One region of the Mesorhizobium sp. L-2-11 genome, then DNA from elsewhere that is predicted to be linked to it. Evidence: predicted binding sites of a transcription regulator. Region 1 holds the regulator's gene; each other region holds the start of a gene.
What was found. The regulator LexA, encoded in region 1, represses DNA repair genes until DNA is damaged. The targets are predictions, from matches to a motif close to TGTTCNNNNTGTGTTCNG.
Positions count from the first base shown of each region.

Region 2: a site for LexA is predicted at 4,125-4,142, ahead of ruvC (crossover junction endodeoxyribonuclease RuvC). Genes of this name have one in related genera too.
Region 3: a site for LexA is predicted at 1,747-1,764, ahead of recA (recombinase RecA). Genes of this name have one in related genera too.

Region 1 is NZ_AP023257.1:3,710,526-3,717,631, forward strand. It holds partial or broken gene JG739_RS17720 (ComEC/Rec2 family competence protein) at 1-2,197, shown strand, start outside; gene lexA (transcriptional repressor LexA) at 2,191-2,928, opposite strand; gene JG739_RS17730 (molybdopterin molybdotransferase MoeA) at 3,033-4,238, opposite strand; gene moaC (cyclic pyranopterin monophosphate synthase MoaC) at 4,238-4,735, opposite strand; gene trpC (indole-3-glycerol phosphate synthase TrpC) at 4,802-5,653, opposite strand; gene trpD (anthranilate phosphoribosyltransferase) at 5,658-6,668, opposite strand; gene JG739_RS17750 (SurA N-terminal domain-containing protein) at 6,665-7,106, opposite strand, start outside.
Region 2 is NZ_AP023257.1:1,115,255-1,122,360, reverse strand. It holds gene JG739_RS05360 (glycoside hydrolase family 5 protein) at 1-413, shown strand, start outside; gene JG739_RS05355 (metallophosphoesterase) at 407-1,321, opposite strand; gene ruvB (Holliday junction branch migration DNA helicase RuvB) at 1,447-2,484, opposite strand; gene JG739_RS05345 (AbrB/MazE/SpoVT family DNA-binding domain-containing protein) at 2,484-2,759, opposite strand; gene ruvA (Holliday junction branch migration protein RuvA) at 2,800-3,420, opposite strand; gene ruvC (crossover junction endodeoxyribonuclease RuvC) at 3,573-4,082, opposite strand; gene JG739_RS05330 (hypothetical protein) at 4,482-4,769, shown strand; gene rcdA (protease adaptor protein RcdA) at 4,836-5,363, opposite strand; gene JG739_RS05320 (hypothetical protein) at 5,751-6,155, opposite strand; gene JG739_RS05315 (sulfite exporter TauE/SafE family protein) at 6,401-7,106, opposite strand, start outside.
Region 3 is NZ_AP023257.1:3,859,718-3,866,823, forward strand. It holds gene JG739_RS18400 (GFA family protein) at 1-241, opposite strand, end outside; gene JG739_RS18405 (TfoX/Sxy family protein) at 332-655, shown strand; gene JG739_RS18410 (PfkB family carbohydrate kinase) at 675-1,613, opposite strand; gene recA (recombinase RecA) at 1,888-2,985, shown strand; gene alaS (alanine--tRNA ligase) at 3,238-5,904, shown strand; gene JG739_RS18425 (glutathione S-transferase family protein) at 6,132-6,758, opposite strand; gene JG739_RS18430 (NADP-dependent isocitrate dehydrogenase) at 6,772-7,106, opposite strand, start outside.

The sequences.
Region 1 (7,106 bases):
GCCTGGAACTCGACCGCGGCGTCGCCTTCCTGCTGGTGCCGGTTTTTCTGGCAAGCGGGGTGATCGTCTATTTTTCGCTTGCCGTCGAACCGGACTTTGCCCAGCCGATTGCCGTCGTGGTCCTCACGGCATTGTGTGCGGCCGTCACGCGCTCACGCTGCAAAACGCATCTTGCTTCATGGCAGCGTTGCTGTGCGCGCTCGGTGTGCTCGCCGCCAAGGTTGAAACCTGGCGCGCCGGAACGAGGATGCTCGGTTCGGAAATCCAGACCCAGCTGACCGGCCGTGTCGTCAGGCTCGACCAGATGGCGAACGGCCGGATCAGGCTGACCATCGACGTGATATCGACCGCCCGGCCGACACTGCGTTATGCGCCCGAACGTGTCAGGGTATCGGCACGCAAGATTCCCGCTGAGATGACCGCAGGCTCGGTGGCAACCGGCTATGTGAGGCTTCTGCCTCCGACTGGCCCGGTCAGACCGGACAGCTTTGACTTCTCCTTTGACAGCTATTTCGCCGGTATCGGTGCCAGTGGCTTTTTCCTCGGCAGTCCAAAGATCGTCGTCTCGGAAGATGCACCGTTAACCACACGCCTTTCTTCGTCGATCGAGAAGGCGCGGGAAACCATCGCCGACCATATCAGGGACAGCATCGGTGGTGCCGAGGGGGAGATTGCCGCTGCGTTGATCGTCGGCGTGCGTGCCGGCATCCCCGAAGAGATAAACGAATCGATGCGGCGCACCGGCATCTACCACATCATCTCCATTTCCGGCCTGCACATGGCGCTTGTCGCCGGCACTGTCATGGGATTGCTGCGCGGCGCCTTTGCGCTGTTTCCCGACTTTTCGTCGCGCCGGCCGGTCAAAAAATATGCGGCTGCTGCCGCACTCGTCTCCATCGCTGCCTATCTGATTTTCTCCGGTATCGTGGTCGCGGCTGAACGCAGCTTCATCATGCTGGCGGTAATGCTTGTCGCCGTGCTGTTCGACCGGGCGGCACTCACGATGCGGAACCTGGCGATTTCGGCCATCGCCGTCATCGTCGTGTCGCCGCATGAGGTGGTCGGCGCAAGCTTCCAGATGTCCTTCGCCGCGACTGCGGCTCTCGTGGGCGCCTACGCCGGTTGGTCCGACTATCGTGCCGACAAGGCCACGACGCCGCGACAGCGACGGTCACCGGTCGCTTTCGTCACGCGCAAACTCGTCGCTGGGGCAGGCACCATCGCAATGACCTCCATCATTGCCGGCAGCGCCACTGCGCTCTTCGCCATATGGCACTTCCAGCGCGTCTCGCCGCTCAGCCTGTTCGCCAATCTGGCCGTCATGCCGATCGTCACCATCGTCATGTTCCTGGCCGTCCTCAGCGCCTTGGCGATGCCTTTCGGCCTCGACGGCCCTTTCCTCTACATGATGGGCAAGGGCCTGACGGCCATGATCGCAATTTCGGGATGGATCTCGGAGCGTTCGCCAATCGATGCAGTCGGACTGATTTCGTTGCAATCGGTTCTGCTGGTGACGGTCGCCCTGGTCATCGCCACGATGGCGACGACATGGCTGCGGCTTGCGGCACTTCCCTTTGCGCTCGCCGGCCTGCTGACGATTTCCGGGACGCGCACCCCCGACGTGCTGATCTCGGAGGATGCGCATCTGGTGGCGCTGCCGATCGGCGGCGGCGAACTTGCCGTCAACCGGGTGCGTTCGAACGAATTCACCACCGACAACTGGAAACATGCGCTGGTTTCAACAACGATCGTCGAGCCGGAGACATTCGAAAAAGGAGATGTGCGGTTCGACATCGCCGACCCGGCCGACCTGCCGCCGGGAGCGCCTTTCAGCTGCACTGCCGGCCTGTGCCTGGCCCGGCATCCGTCCGGCGCGCTCATCGCGCTCGCCGACAACCGCAAAACCGCGCGGCCGGCCTGTGCCTTTGCTGATTTGATCGTCATCGACGATGCCACAGCCTATTACAAACCCTGCCGCAATCCGCTGGTTCTCGTCGTCACCAAACGGCAGCTCGCTCGCATGGGCAGTGCCGCCGTCTTCTTCGATCCGCTATCGGCGACGACGCGCGCAGAAATCCGTTTTGCCGTCAGACAGCCATACAGGCCCTGGCATGAGCAGCGGCGATTTTCGCGCGAGGCGAGGGGCCTGCCGCCATACCAGAGGGCCGAGAAACCCAAAAAACCTGCCGCTCAGTAACGCCGGATCAGTCCGACGAGCTTGCCCTGCACCTTGACGCGGTCCGGCCCGAAGATGCGCGTCTCGTAGGCCGGATTGGCGGCTTCCAGTGCGATCGAGGCACCTTTGCGGCGGAATCGCTTCAGCGTCGCTTCTTCCTCGTCGACCAGAGCGACAATGATCTCACCAGGCTGGGCCGTGTCGGCGTTGCGGATGATGACCGTGTCGCCGTCGAAGATGCCGGCCTCGATCATCGAATCACCCTTGACCTCCAGCGCGTAGTGCGTGCCGCCGGTGATCATGTCCGGTGGCACCGAGATCGAATGGGTCTGGTGCTGGATGGCGTCGATCGGCACACCGGCAGCAATGCGGCCCATCACCGGTATGGAGACGGTGGCAACGACGTCGTCGTCATTGCCGGCCGCACGCATGCGCGACGGCGCCGGCTTGATCTGGCGTCCGAGGCCGCCCTGCCCAAGGCTGCCCTGAATGACGCTCGGCGAGAATTTGCGCGCCGCATTGAGGCCCGGCGCGATCGAATCGGGCAGGCGCAGCACCTCCAGCGCGCGGGCGCGGTTGGGCAGGCGGCGAATGAAACCGCGCTCCTCCAGCGCCGTGATCAGCCGATGGATACCCGATTTGGAGGCGAGGTCGAGCGCTTCCTTCATCTCGTCGAACGAGGGCGGAATGCCGCTTTCCTTCAGCCGCTCGTGGATGAACATCAGCAGTTCATGTTGTTTGCGTGTCAGCATCGCGACCCCCAATAGAATCAGAAAAACAAACCCAGAACAAACACTATCTGTTCCAGTTGTGTTCCGCAACCATTTAAAGTTTAATGAATGCGTTGACGTTTTGTTCAGCGTAGCATCAGCACGCTGCAGGCGGCGCCCGCTTCGGCTGCGGGAGCGAATGGCTCGCGCACGATCAGTCCGTTGGCGTCGGCCAGCATTCTGAGCATCGAGGAATCCTGGATACTGAACGGCATTGCCTCAAGCGTGCCAGCTTCTTCCTTAACCACCGCGCGTACATAGTCCTGCCTGAGATCGTTGGCCGGCATGGCGGCGCCGAGCCGCGCCTGACGCATGTCCTGGCGGAAGGCGCGGCCGCCGAGCCGCGCCAGCAGAGGCTTCAGAAAGAGCTGCGTGCAGACCAGGCTGGCCACCGGATTGCCGGGCAGGCCGATGCAGCGGATGTCGCCCAGCCGCCCGAACATCAGTGGCTTGCCGGGCCGCATGGCGATTTTCCAGAAATCGAGCGCCATGCCTTCGCCGGTCAGCACGTCATGGACGAGGTCGTGGTCGCCGACCGAGGCGCCGCCCAGCGTGACGACGACGTCGGCGCCTGCGTCGACCGCTTTTTTCACCAGCGCGGCGATCGCCTCCTTGCGGTCGGGGGCGATGCCGAGATCGAGTGCGCAGGCGCCGACCGAGCGGACAGCGGCGGCGACGCCATAGGCATTGGAGGAGATGATCTGGTCGGCGCCAAGCTCGCTGCCCGGCGGCAGCAATTCGTCGCCGGTGGCGATGATGGCGACCAGTGGCCGTTTCGCCACGCTGACCTGCCGGTGGTTGGCCGATGCCGCCAGCGACAATGCCGCCGGATCAAGCTGGCGGCCTTTCTCCAGCAGCACGTCGCCCTGCGAGAAATCGAGCCCGATGCGGCGGATGTTGCGGCCTTCAACCGTCGGCGCGGTCACTTCGACCATGCCGCCGCCGAGGTCGCGGACATTCTCCTGGATGACGATGGTGTCGGCGCCCGCGGGAAGCGGCGCGCCGGTGAAGATGCGCACGGCCTGCGCCGGGCTGACTGTTCCGGCAAAGCCGCGTCCGGCCGGCGCCATGCCGATCACCGAGAGTCTCGCCGGCACGGACGCGACATCCTCGGCCCGCACGGCATAGCCGTCCATTGCCGACGCGTTGAATGGCGGCTGGGTGCGGAGCGCCACGAGCGGCCCCGCCAGCACGCGGTCGGCGGCGTCCATCAGGGCGACGCTTTCAGCCTGCAAGGGCGCAGCATCCTGAAGCAGGTGCTCAAGCGCCTCGGCGACCGCAAGCAGCGCCATTATTGGCCTGCCCCCTGGGCATCCGCCTTGTAGTCGCCGGATTTGCCGCCGGTCTTTTCCACCAGCCTGATGCCGGAGATCGCCATGCCGCGATCGACCGCCTTGGCCATGTCATAGATGGTCAGGCAGGCGACCGAGACGGCAGTCAGCGCTTCCATCTCGACCCCGGTCTTGCCGGTGACGCGGGCCAGCGCCGTGACCTTCAGGCCGGGCAGGTTGGCGTCCGGTTCAATGTCTACCGATATCTTGGTCAACAGCAGCGGATGGCAGAGCGGGATCAGCTCATGCGTCCTCTTGGCCGCCATGATGCCGGCGATGCGCGCCGTGCCCAGCACGTCGCCTTTCCTGGCATCGCCGTCGAGAATCATTTTCAGCGTTTCAGGCCGCATCGAGACAAGACCTTCGGCGATTGCCGTGCGGGTCGTCTCCGCCTTGTCGCCGACATCGACCATATTGGCTTCGCCTTCCGCGCCAAGATGGGTGAGGGCGGCCGACATCGTCAGGTCACCTTGGCGCGACGTGCGACCATTTGGACGCACAAACTACGCTCTAACGCTTTGTATCTAGGCATCATGCTCTCCGAAAATCGATTCCGATTTTCGGGCGGATGCATTGGCGGGCGCCTTGCCCGTCAAAAGCAGGTGCGTCGCAGTGGCCACGTCCTGTTGCCGCATAAGGCTCTCGCCGACGAGGAACGTGCCAATGTCGCTCCGTTCCAGCCTGCGGCAGTCCTGGTGCGAGAAAATACCGCTCTCGCTGACCAGCAGCCGGTCGGCAGGCACCATCGCCGCGAGCCGCTCCGATGTCTCGATGCTGGTTTCGAACGTCCGGAGATTGCGGTTGTTGATGCCGATCAGCCGCGACGACAGTTTCAGCGCGCGTTCAGTCTCGGCCTCGTCATGCACCTCGACCAGCGCGTCCATGCCAAGCTCGAAAGCCGTCGTTTCGAGTTCCCTGGCCACGGTGTCATCGACGCTCGCCATGATGATCAGGATGGCGTCCGCGCCCCACGCACGGGCCTCGAACACCTGATAGGGCTCGAACAGAAAATCCTTGCGCAAAGCCGGCAATGTCACGGCGCTGCGCGCATCGGTGAGGAATTCAGGCGCCCCCTGGAAGGACGGCGCATCGGTCAGCACCGAGAGGCAGGCAGCCCCACCTTTGGCATAGGCCCAGGCCAGCGCCGGCGGATCGAAATCGGCGCGGATCAGGCCCTTGGACGGGCTCGCCTTCTTGATTTCGGCGATCAGCGCGAAACTGCCGGATCTGCGTTTGGCTTCAAGGGCCGAGAGAAAACCGCGTGGTGCGTCGGCAGCCTTTGCCCGTGCCTTGATTTCGGCAAGCGGCACGCGCGCCTTCGCCGCGGCGATCTCGTCGCGCTTGTAGGCTTCGATCTTGCGCAGGATATCAGACACGGGGCTATCCGTTCGAAATCTCGACCAGCCGGTCAAGCACTTTCAGCGCCCGGCCGCTGTCGATGGCTTGCGCCGCCGTCGCCATGCCATCGGCAAGCGTCGTCGCCTTGCCCGCCACCACCAGTCCGGCGCCGGCGTTCATCAGCACCGTATCGCGAAAGGCGCCGGCAGCGCCGCCCAGCATGTCGCGCAGCGCCTGGGCGTTGTAGGCGGCATCGCCACCGCGCAATTCGTCCTTGGTATGCCGCTTCAGCCCGACCGCTTCCGGGGTCAGCGTAAAGCTGCGGATCTCGCCGCCGACCAGTTCGGCCACTTGGGTTTCGCCGGTGGTGGTGATCTCGTCATAGCCGTCGCCATGGGCGACCCAGGCGTGGTCGGCGCCCAGTGCCTTCAGCGTCTCGGCCACCGGCATGATCCATTCCGGCAGGAAGACGCCAACCATCTGCCTGACGACACCTGCCGGATTGGAGAGCGGGCCAAGCAGGTTGAAGATGGTGCGGGTGCCGAGCTCGACCCGGATCGGGCCGACATGCTTCATCGCCGGATGATGTGCCGGCGCGAACATGAGGCCGACGCCTGCGTCGTGGATGCAGCGGCCGATCGTTTCCGGCGGGATGTCGAGTTTGACGCCGAGCGCGGTCAGCACGTCGGCGGCGCCGGTCTGCGAGGATAGTCCGCGATTGCCGTGCTTGGCCACCGGCACGCCGCAGGCGGCGATGACGAAGGCGGATGCGGTCGAGATGTTGACGCTGTGCGAATTGTCGCCGCCGGTGCCGACGATGTCGATGGCGCCAGCCGGCGCGTCGACGCGCAGCATCTTGGCGCGCATGGTGGCGACGGCGCCGGAAATCTCGCTCACCGTCTCGCCGCGCACGCGCAGCGCCATCAGGAAGCCGCCGATCTGGCCGGGCGTGGCGTCGCCCGACATGATGATGTCGAAGGCATCGCGCGCTTCCTCGAAGGAAAGCGAGCTGCCGGCGGCGACCTTGGCGATGTGGGTCTTGAGCGCGCTCATCTGGTCAGGGCTTGGGCAACGGCGGTCTGGTCGATGCGAACGTCATATTGCGTCTGCAGCTGCGCCACCAGCTGGTCAAGCAGGTCGTCGGACATGCCGGCGGTGAACGATTTCTGCGCGTCGTCCGGCACCGAGCTGGCGTCGGCTCCGGCAGGCTCGAACACTTCGGCGATCCTGAACAGGATCTGTCCGTCGCCGGTGGGCGAGGCGATCAATCCGGTCCCGCCTTCGCCTTCGCCGAACATCGCAGCCGCCCCTTCCTTGCCGAAATCGGCGTCGTCGGCCCCGCGCTTGACGCCGCGCTTGGTCTGCTTCTCAAGCTTGAGCTCGCTGGCGATCACGTCGAGCGTGGTGCCGGCCTCGAGACGCTTTTCGAGCTCCTGCGCTTTTGCGGTGAGCCGCTTGGTCGTTTCCGCCGCCATCCAGTCGGCCACCACC
Region 2 (7,106 bases), 2.6 Mb from region 1:
CTGTGCTCGATAGGATCCGCGCAAGGATCAAGGCCGAGGCGCCATGGGCGCGCCAGAGCGGCCTGCTTGCCTATCTCTACGAGCAGGTCGCCAGCCTGGACACGGATGAGAAGTTGCGCGAGACGATGGATGCGCCGTTCACCAGGGTCGAGGCCTGGGCCAAAGCCAATGGGATAAAACCGGAGAACATCACGCTCGGCGAATTCGGCATGATCCGCCAGGAATACGGCAATCCCTACGTGATGCCGGCCGAATACCGTGCCGCCTATGTCAGGGACGTGATCGCGCGCGCAGAAGCGCATGGCTTCTCATGGTCTGTCTGGAGCTATGGCGGCGCCTTCGGCATCGTCGATGCTTTTGCTGGCGACAAGGCCGAGCCGGATGTGATGGACGCGATCAGGTCACTTCATTGAAGCGCCGAACCCAATTCGATCGAAACAATCTCTGGTCGCATCCCGAAACGCACCGGCAGGATGCTGAAGCCGAGACCTCCGGAGACGATCAGGTTGCGGTTCTCCTCCACGACATGGCCATAGGCAAAACGGTTGCCGAAGCGTGATGGCACGACCGGAGAATAGCCGAGCAACCGCACCTGTCCACCATGGGTATGACCGGAAAGCGTCAATGATACCCGTGGCGGGACCTTCGGAAAAATGTCCGGCTCATGTGCGAGCAGGATAACGGGAGCCTTGTCGCTCACCTTAGCCAGCGTGCCGCGCAGGTCGTCCAGTCCTTTGAACCTGCTGCGGCCCCAGGTTTTGCCCGGCCGCAGCGCAAGTTGGTCCGCAAGTCCGGCGACCCAGAAGCCATGCCCGTCTTTTTCCAGGCGGACGGCATCGTTTTCCAGGACCGGTATGCCGGCGCTCTCGAGCGCCCGGCGCGCCACCGTCGGCCCCAACCCGGCCTTCTGCGCGGAAAGGTCCTCCCACCAGTCGTGATTGCCAAGGATTGACCACACCCCGAGCGGCGCCCTCAGGCCGGACAAGGCCGGCGCCCATTCGGAGGCATCCACCCAGTCCGTAACCAGGCGTGTGCCGGCTGCATAGTCGCCAAGCAGGACAATCAGATCCGGCTGCAGGCTGTTCGCCCGTTCGGCAAGCGACCTGATCCGCTCCGGCGTCATCCATGGCCGACAGGCATGGATATCGGCGAGAGCGACGACGCGAAGCCGCAATCCGGCAGGCCAGTTTGGCGGGGTCAGTGAATAGCGCTTTACATGCGTCAGCAGCATCGGCTCGAGGCCAACCGCATAAGCGCTGAGCGATACGGCGGATAAGAAGGAACCGCCGATGAGGCGCAGGAAGCCGCGTCTGGTGATCATTGCTCAACCCCATCTTTTGTGGAACCGACGGTCCCCACAGCGAAGCGTTAGAGCCGGCAAATGCGCCGGCAAGCTGACCAGGATTAGGAGATTTTGCGCAGGATGGAGCCGCAAGGCCGCGCGGCCTACTCTTCCTGGAACAGGCTGATCTGCTGCTGAGCCAGGTCCTTCGGCGCATCGAGGCCGAGATGCCGCCAGGCATTGGCGGTCAGCACGCGGCCGCGCGGCGTGCGCTGAATAAAACCCTGCTGGATCAGATAGGGCTCGATGATGTCCTCGATGGCGTCGCGCGGCTCGGAAAGCCCTGCCGCGATGGTCTCGATGCCGACCGGCCCGCCGCCAAAATTCCGCGCGATCATCGAGAGATAGCGGCGGTCGAGCGCGTCGAGGCCGAGCGCATCGACCTCGAGCCGCGTCAGCGCCTCGTCGGCGATCTGGCGGTCGACGTGTCCGTCGCCGGCGACGGAGGCAAAATCGCGCACGCGGCGCAACAGCCGGCCGGCGATGCGCGGCGTGCCGCGCGCGCGCCGAGCGATCTCCAGCGCGCCATCGTCGCCGAGCGGCATGGCAAGAATGCGGGCGCCGCGGCGCACGATCTGCTCCAGTTCCTCGACCGAGTAGAAATTGAGGCGGACCGGAATGCCGAAGCGATCGCGCAGCGGATTGGTCAAAAGGCCAAGCCGGGTGGTCGCGGCGACCAGGGTGAAGCGGGCAAGATCGATCTTGACCGAGCGCGCCGCCGGCCCTTCGCCGATGATCAGGTCGAGCTGGAAATCCTCCATCGCCGGATAGAGGATTTCCTCGACCGCCGGGTTGAGCCGGTGGATCTCGTCGATGAACAGCACGTCGCGGTCTTCGAGATTGGTGAGCAGTGCTGCGAGATCGCCGGCCTTGGCGATGACCGGACCCGAGGTCGAGCGGAAATTGACGCCAAGCTCGCGCGCCATGATCTGCGCCAGCGTCGTCTTGCCGAGGCCGGGCGGCCCGACGAACAGCACATGGTCGAGCGCCTCGCTGCGGCCCTTGGCGGCCTCGATGAATACTTTGAGATTGGCCCGCACCGCCGCCTGGCCGACAAAATCGCCGAGCGTCTGCGGCCGCAAGGTCTGCTCGGCATCTTCGCCGCGCTTGTCGGGAGCAATGAGGCGTGGCGAAAGGCTCATCAGGCGCGCCCACTTCCATCGCGATCACCGGCGACGTGGCGACCAACGACATCCCACACCGCGGCGTCGATTTCCTCCAGCGTGGCAGGCCCGCCGGGCGGATTGCCCAGAAATCCGGCAAGGTCGGAAAATCTAGGATTGCGCGGCGTTCCTATCAGAAGACCGTCCGTGACCGTCCACGCAACCGTATCGCCTGCCTTGAGCGACAAGGCGTCCCGGACTTTCTTTGGAGTCGTAAGCTGCCCCCTGGAGGTCAAACCGGCATATCCACCCATGCTCTTGTTCCTAGTCGGAATTTATTTCTCGGGCAATGTCTCACCGCGCCAGTTCCTTCAGCCCGAAGCGGATCAGCTTCGGCGCATCCGCGTCCTCGCCGGCGCTTTTCAGCGCCGCCGCCACCGCATTGGCGGCGGTATCGCGCGAATAGCCGAGATTGACCAGCGCCGAGACGGCGTCGGTGATCGGCGCCGGCGCGACGCCTTCGCCAAGCTCCTGCTTCAGGCCGATGGTGCCGGACGCAGTGCCCGCAAACGCCGGCGCCTTGTTCTTCAGTTCGGTGACGATGCGCTCGGCCACCTTCTTGCCGACGCCGGGCGCGCGGCTGACCATGGCAATATCACGCAGCGCGATGGCATTGGCGAGTTCGGCCGGCGCCATCGTCGATAAAATGGCCAGCGCCACCTTGGCGCCGACGCCCTGCACATTGCTCATCAACAGCCGGAACCACTCGCGCTCCAGCACCGACTGGAAACCGTAGAGCCGCAGCATATCCTCGCGCACATAGGTTTCGATGAACAGCACCACCGCCTCGCCGGGTGCCGGCAAAGCGGCAAGCGTGCGCGCCGAGCAGTGGGCGACATAGCCGACGCCGTGCACGTCGATGATGCAGAAATCCTCGTCGACCTCGTCCAGCGTGCCTTTCAGCTTGCCGATCATGCCAAAGCTCTCATGGGTACAAGGTTCTCATGGATAGGGCCCTCATGGATCGGTTTCAGGAGACATGATATCGAGATCCGGAAAGCAAAGCACGATGCGTGGATTCAAAGTGCTAGAGCGTACTTTGTGCGTCCAAACGGACGCACGTCGCTCTAGCCTAACGCCGCCAACCTGTAGACTACACTCTGCCGGTGATGCGCGTGGCAGATGGCAATGGCCAGCGCGTCGGCGGCATCGTCGGTGTCGAACGTCGCCTTTGGCATCAGCACCTTGACCATCATGTGGATCTGCTTCTTGTCGCCATGACCGACGCCGATCACCGCCTTCTTGACGGCGTTGGGCGCATATTCGGCGACGACAAGGCCGGCCAGCGCCGGCACCAGCATGGCGATGCCGCGCGCCTGGCCAAGCTTCAGCGTCGCGGCCGCATCCTTGTTGACGAAGGTCTGCTCGACCGCCGCCTCATGCGGCATGGCGGCATGCAGGATCTCGGCAAGCCCGTCATGCAACTGGCAAAGGCGCGTCGCCAGCGCCGACCTGTCGTCGGAGCGCACGGTGCCGGAGGCGACGAAGCGCAGCGAGTTGCCGAGGCTCTCGACGATGCCCCAACCGGTGCGCCTCAGCCCCGGATCGATACCGATGATGCGAATCATTTCCCCCATCCCGCCAAGTCTACCCATGGCGGACAGCGATGCCAGCGAAATGTGAACAAACCAGAAACAGGCTCCGCAGCGTCCCACAGGCTGGTTGAGAATTCGCTCTGACGAGACAGATGGCGTGGTTTTCGAGAACTGAAGCGGAACGGACATTCGGGTCCGTGAGCACCTCAATCAGGCAGGCCGAGCGCTTGGCGCGCCTCAATGCTCAGATCGATGATCGGTCGGGTCCCAAGCCAATTTCCTCCTCCCGCGCTCCACTTTATTGCAAGACGGTCAAATTTGAGCTTTCGCATTCATGTTTTGTCGAGCGTATCTCTTAGAGTCACTTAAACCTTCTGCGCCGTAAGTTTTCACCGTGCTGAATCGCCGTCAGCGCCGATGACGACGAAATGGGAGAATGCAATGACTCGCAATCACGTTGAACGTCTTGAAGAGTTCAGGGAAATCCTGGTCGCGACTCGACGCGAAGGAGTCCGTAACGTGCACCATACCCGCGACGCAATGCGGGCAAGCGGCTTTCAGATCGGGGACAGCGACGGCTCCAGCTACGGAGCCAAGCTAAAGGAGCTCCAAGAGGAAATCGAGGCAGTCGATCGCGCCATCGAAGACGAGAAGCGGTTGGCCGTGGCCCTTGGCAGTGCGGCTCAATCCCGCCGACCAATAAAGCCGAGGATCGTGAAGGGAACATAGAGTCGGCGACGGATTGGCCCGCGAAAGGACGCTTCTGGCGTTTAGCCGAGAATATCGAGCGGCCTGTCAGCCGCGGGCGAAAGCCGTGTTCAGCAGCGTGATCTGATCGGAAACCGGATTGACGCGGCGGCCGGATGGCGCGACCTCGGCCACGGCGCCGTAAATTTCCTCGTCCATGCGACGCACCAGCGCCTGCAGGCGCAGCGAGCGGTCGATGAGGTCAAGAAAATCCTTGGGCAGTTCGGCCCAGCCTGCGGCATCGTTGTTGGCGGAAGCGGTGTCGAGACGCACCTTGGATTTTTCGGAAGCAACCTGATCGCGAGTCATCTCGCCGGAATTCGCCGCGCGCTGCAGAAGCAGCCAGGAGGCGACCTGCATCAGCCTCGTGGTCAGTCGCATCGACTCGGCCGCATAGAGCGTCGCCGCCAGCCTGGACAGTTTCTTCGCCTCGGCCCGGCCCTTGCCGTCCAGATATTCGGCCGCCTGCTCGACCAGGCCCATGCCTTCCTGGTAGAGCGGCTTGAAGGATTGGGAGAAAACCCGGCGCTCCGCCAGCTTGATGGTTTTCGCGCTTCCCTTCGAAGGATCGTTCATCGATACGCCCTGCACTTGCCTTACAGCCGGCCGAATCGGCGTCATCGCCGTCACGCCTGCACCCTATATGACCGAGGCTTGAAAATGCGCTTCGCCGCCGGCGAAGGCAAGCACATGTTTAACAAACGGTTAACGGCGGGCGACCGGCAATCCGGAGCGCGAAAAAAAAGAGCCGCGGATAAGGCGGCTCTCAGGAGTTTAACAGGGAGGCGTCAAACAAAGTGGCTCCAACCACTCGGTAAGAATCCAGATCACTGGATGCGCATAGTAAACGCCCGTAAAGCTTAATGAAGCCTTAACGTCGTGGATATTTTTTGATCAAGCCTCGCCCGCCTGTGCCGTAACAGCACAATAACTCCAGGCCTTTTCGGGCCCAAACCTTTGGACTCAGGCCTTTTGCGTCTCAGGATGCCGCTCGGCTTTCCACACCACCGGCAGCGCGATATAGGCGAACAGCAGCAGCCCCGCGTAAAAAGCCATCGAGGATGTTGCCACCAGCGGCTCGATCACCGGGTTGCCGGCAAGCATAATGTAAAGGCCGATCAACAGGCCGGTGCCACTGATTGCCGTCAACCAGAAATGGACGGTGGCAAGCGTCTTTTCCGCGACTGCCGGAAACAGATGGTAGAAGAAGGCGAACACCGCCGACATCAGCCATCCGGCCACCATGATGTGGGCGTGGGTTGGCATCTGCGCATGATCTTTGCTGATCGCCATCTGTAGGCCGAGCGCCATCCCGACCAGTGCGTAGACGACGGCCAGCGTGAAGAAGTTTCGTGCTACCTTTTGCATTGTGTGCCCCGATTTGCCTTTTCCCGTCATGGGAATGGTTGAGATCAGGCGGTCGCCCCGCCACCGGGTCCCCGGCATCGGCGCATTAGCATCGGCAATGTTTCTGGACGATGTCGCATCGCGCCCGACCCCTCCCGGCGCTGCCAAAATAGCAGAAAACGGCGTGACGCGCTTGCCTTGAGCGGTTCCCTTCCGGCCGTGCCTCATAGGACGCCGAAACAAAGCCGTCTCCCACGCGACGCAATCTAGAGAAGGCCGGCGATCCCGTCCCACAGGAGCTTGACCGCGACGACCGCTACGGTCGCATAGGTGAAGGGGTAGAACAGTTCCGCTCGCATCCGCCGCACCAGCCAGGCGCCGGCGATGGTCGAGAGCGGCGCCAGCGGCACCAGAACCGCCGACGCGGTCAGGTTGGTGGCGTCGAACTGTCCGAGCGCAAAATAGGGGATGAGCTTCAACGCGTTGGTGGCGGCAAAGAAGATTGCGGCGGTGCCCGACAGCACTTTCGGATGGAGTCGGATTGGCAGCGCATAGACCTGAAAGGGCGGGCCGCCGACATGGGCGACGAAGCTTGTGAACCCGGCGACGGTCCCCCAAAATGCGGCAGCCGCGCGGTTGGGCTCGGCTGAGTGGCTCGCACCGTGCCGCATCTGCAGATAGACCCAGCGAAGCACGAAGATAATCGCCACGGCGCCGACGATCAGCCGCACCATTTCCGCTGTCACCAGCGCCGCGGTCAGCCAGCCGAGGCCGATGCCGATCACTGCCCCCGGCATCATGTCCGCAAGCATCTTGCGGTCGTAGACACCCCACCATGTCCACACCGAGACGATGTCCATCAGGCACAGTATAGGCAGCAGGATGGCGGCTGCCTGCACCGGCGGCATGGCCAGCGCCATCAGCGGGACGCCCACGAATCCGACCGCACCGCCAAAGCCGCCCTTGGACAGA
Region 3 (7,106 bases), 150 kb from region 1:
ACGAGATCTCGCATTGCGGATGCTCGTCGTCCTCGATCTCGGCCTGGTAGACGCCAAGACTGCGCTTGCCCTTGATCCTCAGCGTCTCGAAATCGGCGCCGAGATTGATGGCAAAGCCACCGCCGCCCTGCTGCTTGCGGCAGATCGAGCAGTAGCACAGCATGAACGGCACCGGCGTGTGGCTTTCCACCTCAAAGCGGATGGCATTGCACCGGCAGGACCCTTTGAGCAGAAGCGGCATGAAAAAGCTCCGACAAAATTGGTTTCAACTTGTCAGGATGGCGTCGGTTGCGGCGATGACAAGCCTAAATTCGGGTGACATGATCGCGGCATGGACAATGAACGCATTGCCGAACTTTTCGAAGGCCTCGGCCCGGTCAGCATTCGCAAGATGTTCGGCGGCAAGGGCATCTATTTCGACGGCGTCATCGTCGCCATCGTCATTCGTGGCGAATTGATGCTGAAAGCCGACGCGGAAAGCGCGCCCGAATTCGAAGCGGCCGGCTGCCGGCAATGGACTTACACCGGCTCGCGGCACGGCAAGCTGGTGTCGATGCCGTATTGGAGCGTTCCCGACAGCGCCTTCGACGATCCGGATGAGATGGCGGTCTGGGCGAGGCGGGCCTATGAGGCGGGGCTGCGTGCCGGCAAATAGGTTGCCTCTCCGCTGGTCATCATCTCATGCCAATTTCCTGCGTCTCGGGCACAAGCGCCAGCGCCTCGGCAAGGGTCGCCGCCGTAAAAGCCGGCACAAGTTCGGCACTTTCGATCGCAAGCATTGCCGCGGCAACGCCTTCGCGCATCGCCGCGCGCAGCGTCAGGCCGCGCAGCAGGGCGGCGACCGTTGCGCCCGCCAGCGCATCGGCGGCGCCGTCCGCGACTTTTTTCGGCGGCAGGATCGAGAAGGCGCCGGCTTCGTCGAAACCCAGCACCGGACCGTCATCCGCCGTCACCACGCCGCTTTTCAGGCAGGCTCGCCTCAGGCCGTCGGCGATATCTTGCTCCGCAGCGTCGATACCGACAGCGGCGATTGCGATGGCCTCGCGCCGGTCCATGAAGGCCAGCGCCAGGCTGCCCAGCACCGGCACGAGCCGCGCCGCCTTGTCGGGCGAGACTGCGAGGCCGAAGACCGGCTTGCCAGCGGCAAGCGTCACCAGCCGCTCCAGCGCCGCCGACGGCAGGTTGGCGTCGCACAGGACCGCATCGGCGGTGCTGATTGCCTCGCGTACCTTGGCACGACGGATCTGCTTGGCAAGCGCCAGATCGTAGAGCGCCATGTCGGCAAGGCCGGCGATCAGCGCGCCGTCGCCGTCGAAGATCGTCGTATTGCTCGGCGTCGTGCGATCGAGGAACACCACGGACAGATCGGCAATGCCGGCCGCAGCGACGGCGCGCGCCACCACGTCGGCCAGAACATCGCCGCCGCGCACCGAAAGCAGCGAGCCGGAGACGCCGCGGCGCACCGCGCAGCGCAGCGCATTGAAGACGGCGCCGCCGACTTCCTCGCGCATCGTGCCGGGACTCGACGCCGCCGGCACGAACGCCCCCAAAACATGGCCGCGTCGCTCGATATAGGCGCCGCCTACGGCCAGGACTGTCGGCGACTTCATCATGCCAGCGAGATGACCTTTGCTGTTGTCCGGTGGACACTAGGTTGTCCGGCTAAACCCGGCAACCGAAGCCGCGATTCGGAGGACGGCAGCACGATCCCGCAGGGGTAAGCAGGATATATTCTTAGCTGAAAGTCGAAACAAAAAAAGAACAAATTCGGATATTGTTGGTTTTTCAATCGGTTGTCTCCCCTTGCCAATCGAGAACAAAAAAGGTACAAATTGATAGGGATTACGGATTGTCCGGCCTTCATTGACGATCAAGGGGTGATGTATCATGGCTCAGAATTCTTTGCGGCTTGTAGAGGACAAAACGGTGGACAAATCAAAGGCTCTGGATGCGGCGCTGTCGCAAATCGAGCGTGCCTTCGGCAAGGGCTCGATCATGCGGCTCGGCGCAAACGAGCAGGTCGTCGAGATCGAAACGGTGCCGACCGGTTCGCTTGGCCTCGACATCGCGCTCGGCGTCGGCGGCCTGCCGCGCGGCCGCATCATCGAGATCTACGGGCCGGAAAGCTCGGGCAAGACGACGCTGGCGCTGCACACTGTGGCGGAGGCCCAGAAGAAGGGCGGCATCTGCGCCTTCGTCGATGCCGAGCACGCGCTCGACCCGGTCTATGCCCGCAAGCTCGGCGTCGACCTTGAAAACCTGCTGATTTCGCAGCCCGATACCGGCGAGCAGGCGCTGGAGATCTGCGACACGCTGGTGCGTTCCGGCGCCATCGACGTGCTGGTGGTCGATTCGGTCGCGGCGCTGACGCCGCGCGCCGAAATCGAGGGCGAGATGGGCGATTCGCTGCCCGGCCTGCAGGCTCGCCTGATGAGCCAGGCGCTGCGCAAGCTGACCGCCTCGATCTCGCGCTCCAATACCATGGTCATCTTCATCAACCAGATCCGCATGAAGATCGGCGTCATGTTCGGTTCGCCCGAGACCACGACCGGCGGCAACGCGCTGAAATTCTATGCTTCGGTGCGCCTCGACATTCGCCGCATCGGCTCGGTCAAGGACCGCGACGAGGTCGTCGGCAACCAGACCCGCGTCAAGGTGGTCAAGAACAAGCTGGCGCCGCCCTTCAAGGTGGTCGAGTTCGATATCATGTATGGCGAGGGCGTGTCCAAGACCGGCGAGCTGGTCGATCTCGGCGTCAAGGCCGGCGTGGTCGAGAAGTCGGGCGCCTGGTTCTCCTACAATTCGCAGCGTCTCGGCCAGGGCCGCGAGAACGCAAAACTGTTCCTGCGCGACAATCCCGACACGGCGCGCGAGATCGAATTGGCACTACGGCAGAATGCCGGGCTGATTGCGGAAAAATTCCTCGAGAATGGTGGTTCCGAAGGCGGAGACGACGGTTTCGAGGACGAAGCTGGCGCCATGTAGGCTTCGGCAGTGGCCGGAGTTTGGCCATGATTCCCGTTCATCACCTCCAGCCTGTGTAATCGAGTTCTGTAATGTTGCGTTCGAACCGCCGGCCTAGCGCCGGCGGTTTGCGTTTGAGATGACCGGCAAGCCCCGCAAATTGGCCCAATTCCGTGTTTCTGGACAGGGTGCAACGCGGCGGCTAAAAGGCCATGTCCATTTGCCGTCGGCCGGGCCGACGGCTCTCTCTAAAGCTAAAAGGCAGTGTCATTCATGAGTGGCGTGAACGAGATCCGGTCGACATTCCTCGACTATTTCCGCAAGGAGGGTCACGAGGTCGTCGCGTCGAGCCCGCTGGTGCCACGCAACGACCCAACGCTGATGTTCACCAATGCCGGCATGGTGCAGTTCAAGAACGTTTTCACCGGCCTGGAAAAGCGACCCTATTCGCGTGCCACGACGGCTCAGAAGAGTGTTCGCGCCGGCGGCAAGCATAACGACCTCGACAATGTCGGCTACACCGCGCGCCACCTGACCTTCTTCGAGATGCTCGGCAATTTCTCGTTCGGCGACTATTTCAAGGAGCGCGCCATCGAGCTTGCCTGGAACCTGATCACCAGGGAGTTCGGGCTGAAGAAGGACAAGCTGCTGGTCACGGTCTATCACACCGACGACGAGGCTGCCGGCTACTGGAAGAAGATCGCCGGCTTTTCCGACGATCGCATCATCCGCATTCCGACCTCGGACAATTTTTGGGCAATGGGCGACACCGGACCTTGCGGTCCGTGCTCGGAGATATTCATCGACCGCGGCGAGCACGTCTGGGGCGGCCCTCCCGGCAGCCCCGAGGAAGATGGCGACCGTTTCCTCGAATTCTGGAACCTGGTGTTCATGCAGTACGAACAGGTGACGAAGGACGAGCGCATCGATCTGCCGCGCCCGTCGATCGACACTGGCATGGGCCTGGAGCGCATGGCCTCCATTTTGCAAGGGGTCGAGAGCGTCTTCGAGACCGACCTGTTCCGTCATCTGATCGACGCTGCGTCATCCGCGCTCGGCCGCGGTCCGGATGCCGACACCGTGGCATCGTTCCGCGTCATCGCCGACCATTTGCGTTCGTCCTGCTTTCTGGTGGCCGACGGCGTGTTGCCGTCCAATGAAGGCCGCGGCTACGTGCTGCGTCGCATCATGCGCCGCGCCATGCGCCATGCGCAGCTTTTGGGCGCCCATGATCCGCTGATGTGGCGGCTGGTGCCGGCGCTGGTGCGCGAGATGGGCCAGGCCTATCCGGAACTGGTGCGCGGCGAACAGATGATCACCGAAACGCTGAAGCTTGAAGAAACCCGTTTCCGCAAGACGCTGGTGCGCGGCTTGGGCCTGCTTTCGGAGGCGACGGAAACGCTGGGTGCCGGCGACATGCTGGATGGCGAGACAGCCTTCAAGCTCTACGACACCTATGGCTTTCCGCTCGATCTGACGCAGGACGCGCTGCGTCGGCGCAACATCTCGGTCGACCTCGCCGGCTTCACCAATGCGATGGAACAGCAGAAGGCCGAGGCGCGCAGGAGCTGGGCTGGTTCCGGCGAGGCCGCGACCGAAACTGTGTGGTTCCCGGTGCGCGAGGAGTATGGCGCCACCGAATTTCTCGGCTACGAGACCGAGCAGGCGGAAGGCCTCATCCAGGCGCTGGTCAGGGACGGCAAGCTCGTCGACAGCGCCGCCAAGGGCGAGGCGGTCGCCGTGGTCGTCAACCAGACGCCGTTCTATGGCGAATCCGGCGGCCAGGTGGGCGATACCGGTGTCATTTCAGGCGAAGGCTTCTCGATCGAGATCTCCGATACGCAGAAGAAGGCCGATGGGCTTTTCGTGCATCTCGGCAAGGTGGCCGACGGCACGGTCAACACCGGCGCGACCGTCGAGCTGAAGGTCGACCATGCGCGCCGCTCCAGGCTGCGCGCCAACCATTCCGCGACGCATCTGATCCACGAAGCGCTGCGCGAGGTGCTAGGCACCCATGTCGCGCAGAAGGGTTCGCTGGTCGCGCCCGAGCGTCTGCGCTTCGACATTTCGCACAACAAGCCGATCTCGCCTGACGAGCTCGAAGAGGTCGAGCGGATGGCGAACGAGATCGTCGTCCAGAACAGCCCGGTCACCACGCGGCTGATGTCGGTTGACGATGCCATTGCCGAAGGCGCCATGGCGCTGTTCGGCGAAAAGTATGGCGATGAGGTGCGCGTCGTTTCGATGGGCACGGGCTTGCATGGCGGCAAGGCCAACCGGCCCTATTCGGTCGAGCTATGCGGCGGCACGCATGTCAGGGCGACCGGCGATATCGGTCTGGTGCACATCGTATCGGACAGCGCCGTCGCCGCCGGCGTGCGCCGCATCGAGGCGCTGACCGGCGAGGCGGCCAGAAAGCATCTCGACGAGCAGGACAAGCGGCTGAAGGCGGCAGCTGCCGCGCTGAAGATCTCGCCGGCCGACGTGCCGGCGCGCGTCGAGGCACTGCTCGACGAGCGCAAGAAGCTCGAGAAGGAACTGACCGAAGCGCGCAAGAAGCTGGCGCTGGGCGACCGCTCGCCAGCCGGCGTGCCTGCCGAGAACGAGACCATTGCCGGCGTCGGCTTCCTCGGCAAGGCGGTATCGGGTGTGGCGCCGAAGGATCTAAAACCGTTGGCCGATGCCGGCAAGAAGTCGCTTGGCTCCGGCGTCGTCGTCTTCGTCGGCGCCAGCGAGGACAACAAGGCCAGCGTCGTGGTCGGCGTCACCGACGACCTGACCGGCCGCTTCAGCGCTGTCGACCTGGTGCGTGTGGCGTCGGCAGCATTGGGCGGGCAGGGCGGCGGCGGTCGGCCTGACATGGCCCAGGCCGGCGGCCCGGACGCCTCGAGGGCCGAAGACGCGATCGCTGCGGTGAAGGCGGCCCTGGAGGCGGCTTGATCGGTTGCCGGGAGGATTTATTGCAAGGCTCCGAGGGACACAGCACCCCCCTCTGTCCTGCCGGACATCTCCCCCTCAAGGGGGGAGATTGGCAGCTTCATTGCCCTGCCTTTTTCTCAAACGTCGAAAATTGGCGAAAACAATCGTGACATCCGGTCTCCCCCTTGAGGGGGAGATGTCCGGCAGGACAGAGGGGGGTGCTGTCCCGCCGGCCTTTCGGACATTTGTCACCCAGCCCTTTCAGTGCGGGAAAAACTCTCCCGACCGGCGATACGATCCCACCAGGCCTGGATATCGGCGAACTCGGCCAGCAACTTTTGTCCGTCGGCCACCTTGACGAAATAGCCGATGATGGGTGCTGCATGCAGGTCGGCCAGCGTCAGTTGCTCGCCCAGCAGCCACGGCCCGGCGGCTTTCAGTGAGGTGAGTGCGCGAAGCACCGTCGCCGCCTGCAGAAGCCCATTGGCGATCAATGCCTCGTCAGGCGGCGCCTTTTCCAGTCGCTCGACTGCGACATCCCAGACCATGGCTCGATAGGCATAGGCGTCGAGCATGCCGATGATCTGGTTCATGGTTGCGCGGGGCCGAGCACCAGCCGGTTGCAACGCCGGGCCGTCGAACGCTTCGTCGACATAGCGGGTGATCGCGCTGGTCTCGTGGAGGCGGAACCCGTCATGTTCGAAGGCCGGGATGCGGCCGAACGGCTGATGGCCGAAATACCAGCCCGGGATACCGCCGGCCGCAAAAACATCGACCGGCACAAGTTCGTAGCCGATGCCTTTTTCCTCGAGTGTGAGGCGGACGATGCGCACATAGACGCTGTAGTCCGCCCCGTAGACGATGGGTTTGCTCATGACGCTGGTCTGGTCAGGCCATCGCCTTCTGCAGATTCTCGTCGATCTTGTCGAGGAAGCCGGTGGTCGAAAGCCATGGCTGGTCGGGACCGATCAGCAGCGACAGATCCTTGGTCATGAAGCCGGCCTCGACGGTCTGGATGCAGACTTTTTCTAGCGTCTCGGCAAAACGCATCAGCTCGGCATTGTCATCGAGTTTTGCGCGGTGCGCCAGGCCACGCGTCCAGGCGAAGATCGAGGCGATCGAATTGGTCGAGGTTTCCTCGCCCTTCTGGTGCTGCCGATAGTGACGGGTGACGGTGCCGTGCGCGGCCTCCGCTTCCACCGTCCTGCCGTCCGGCGTCATCA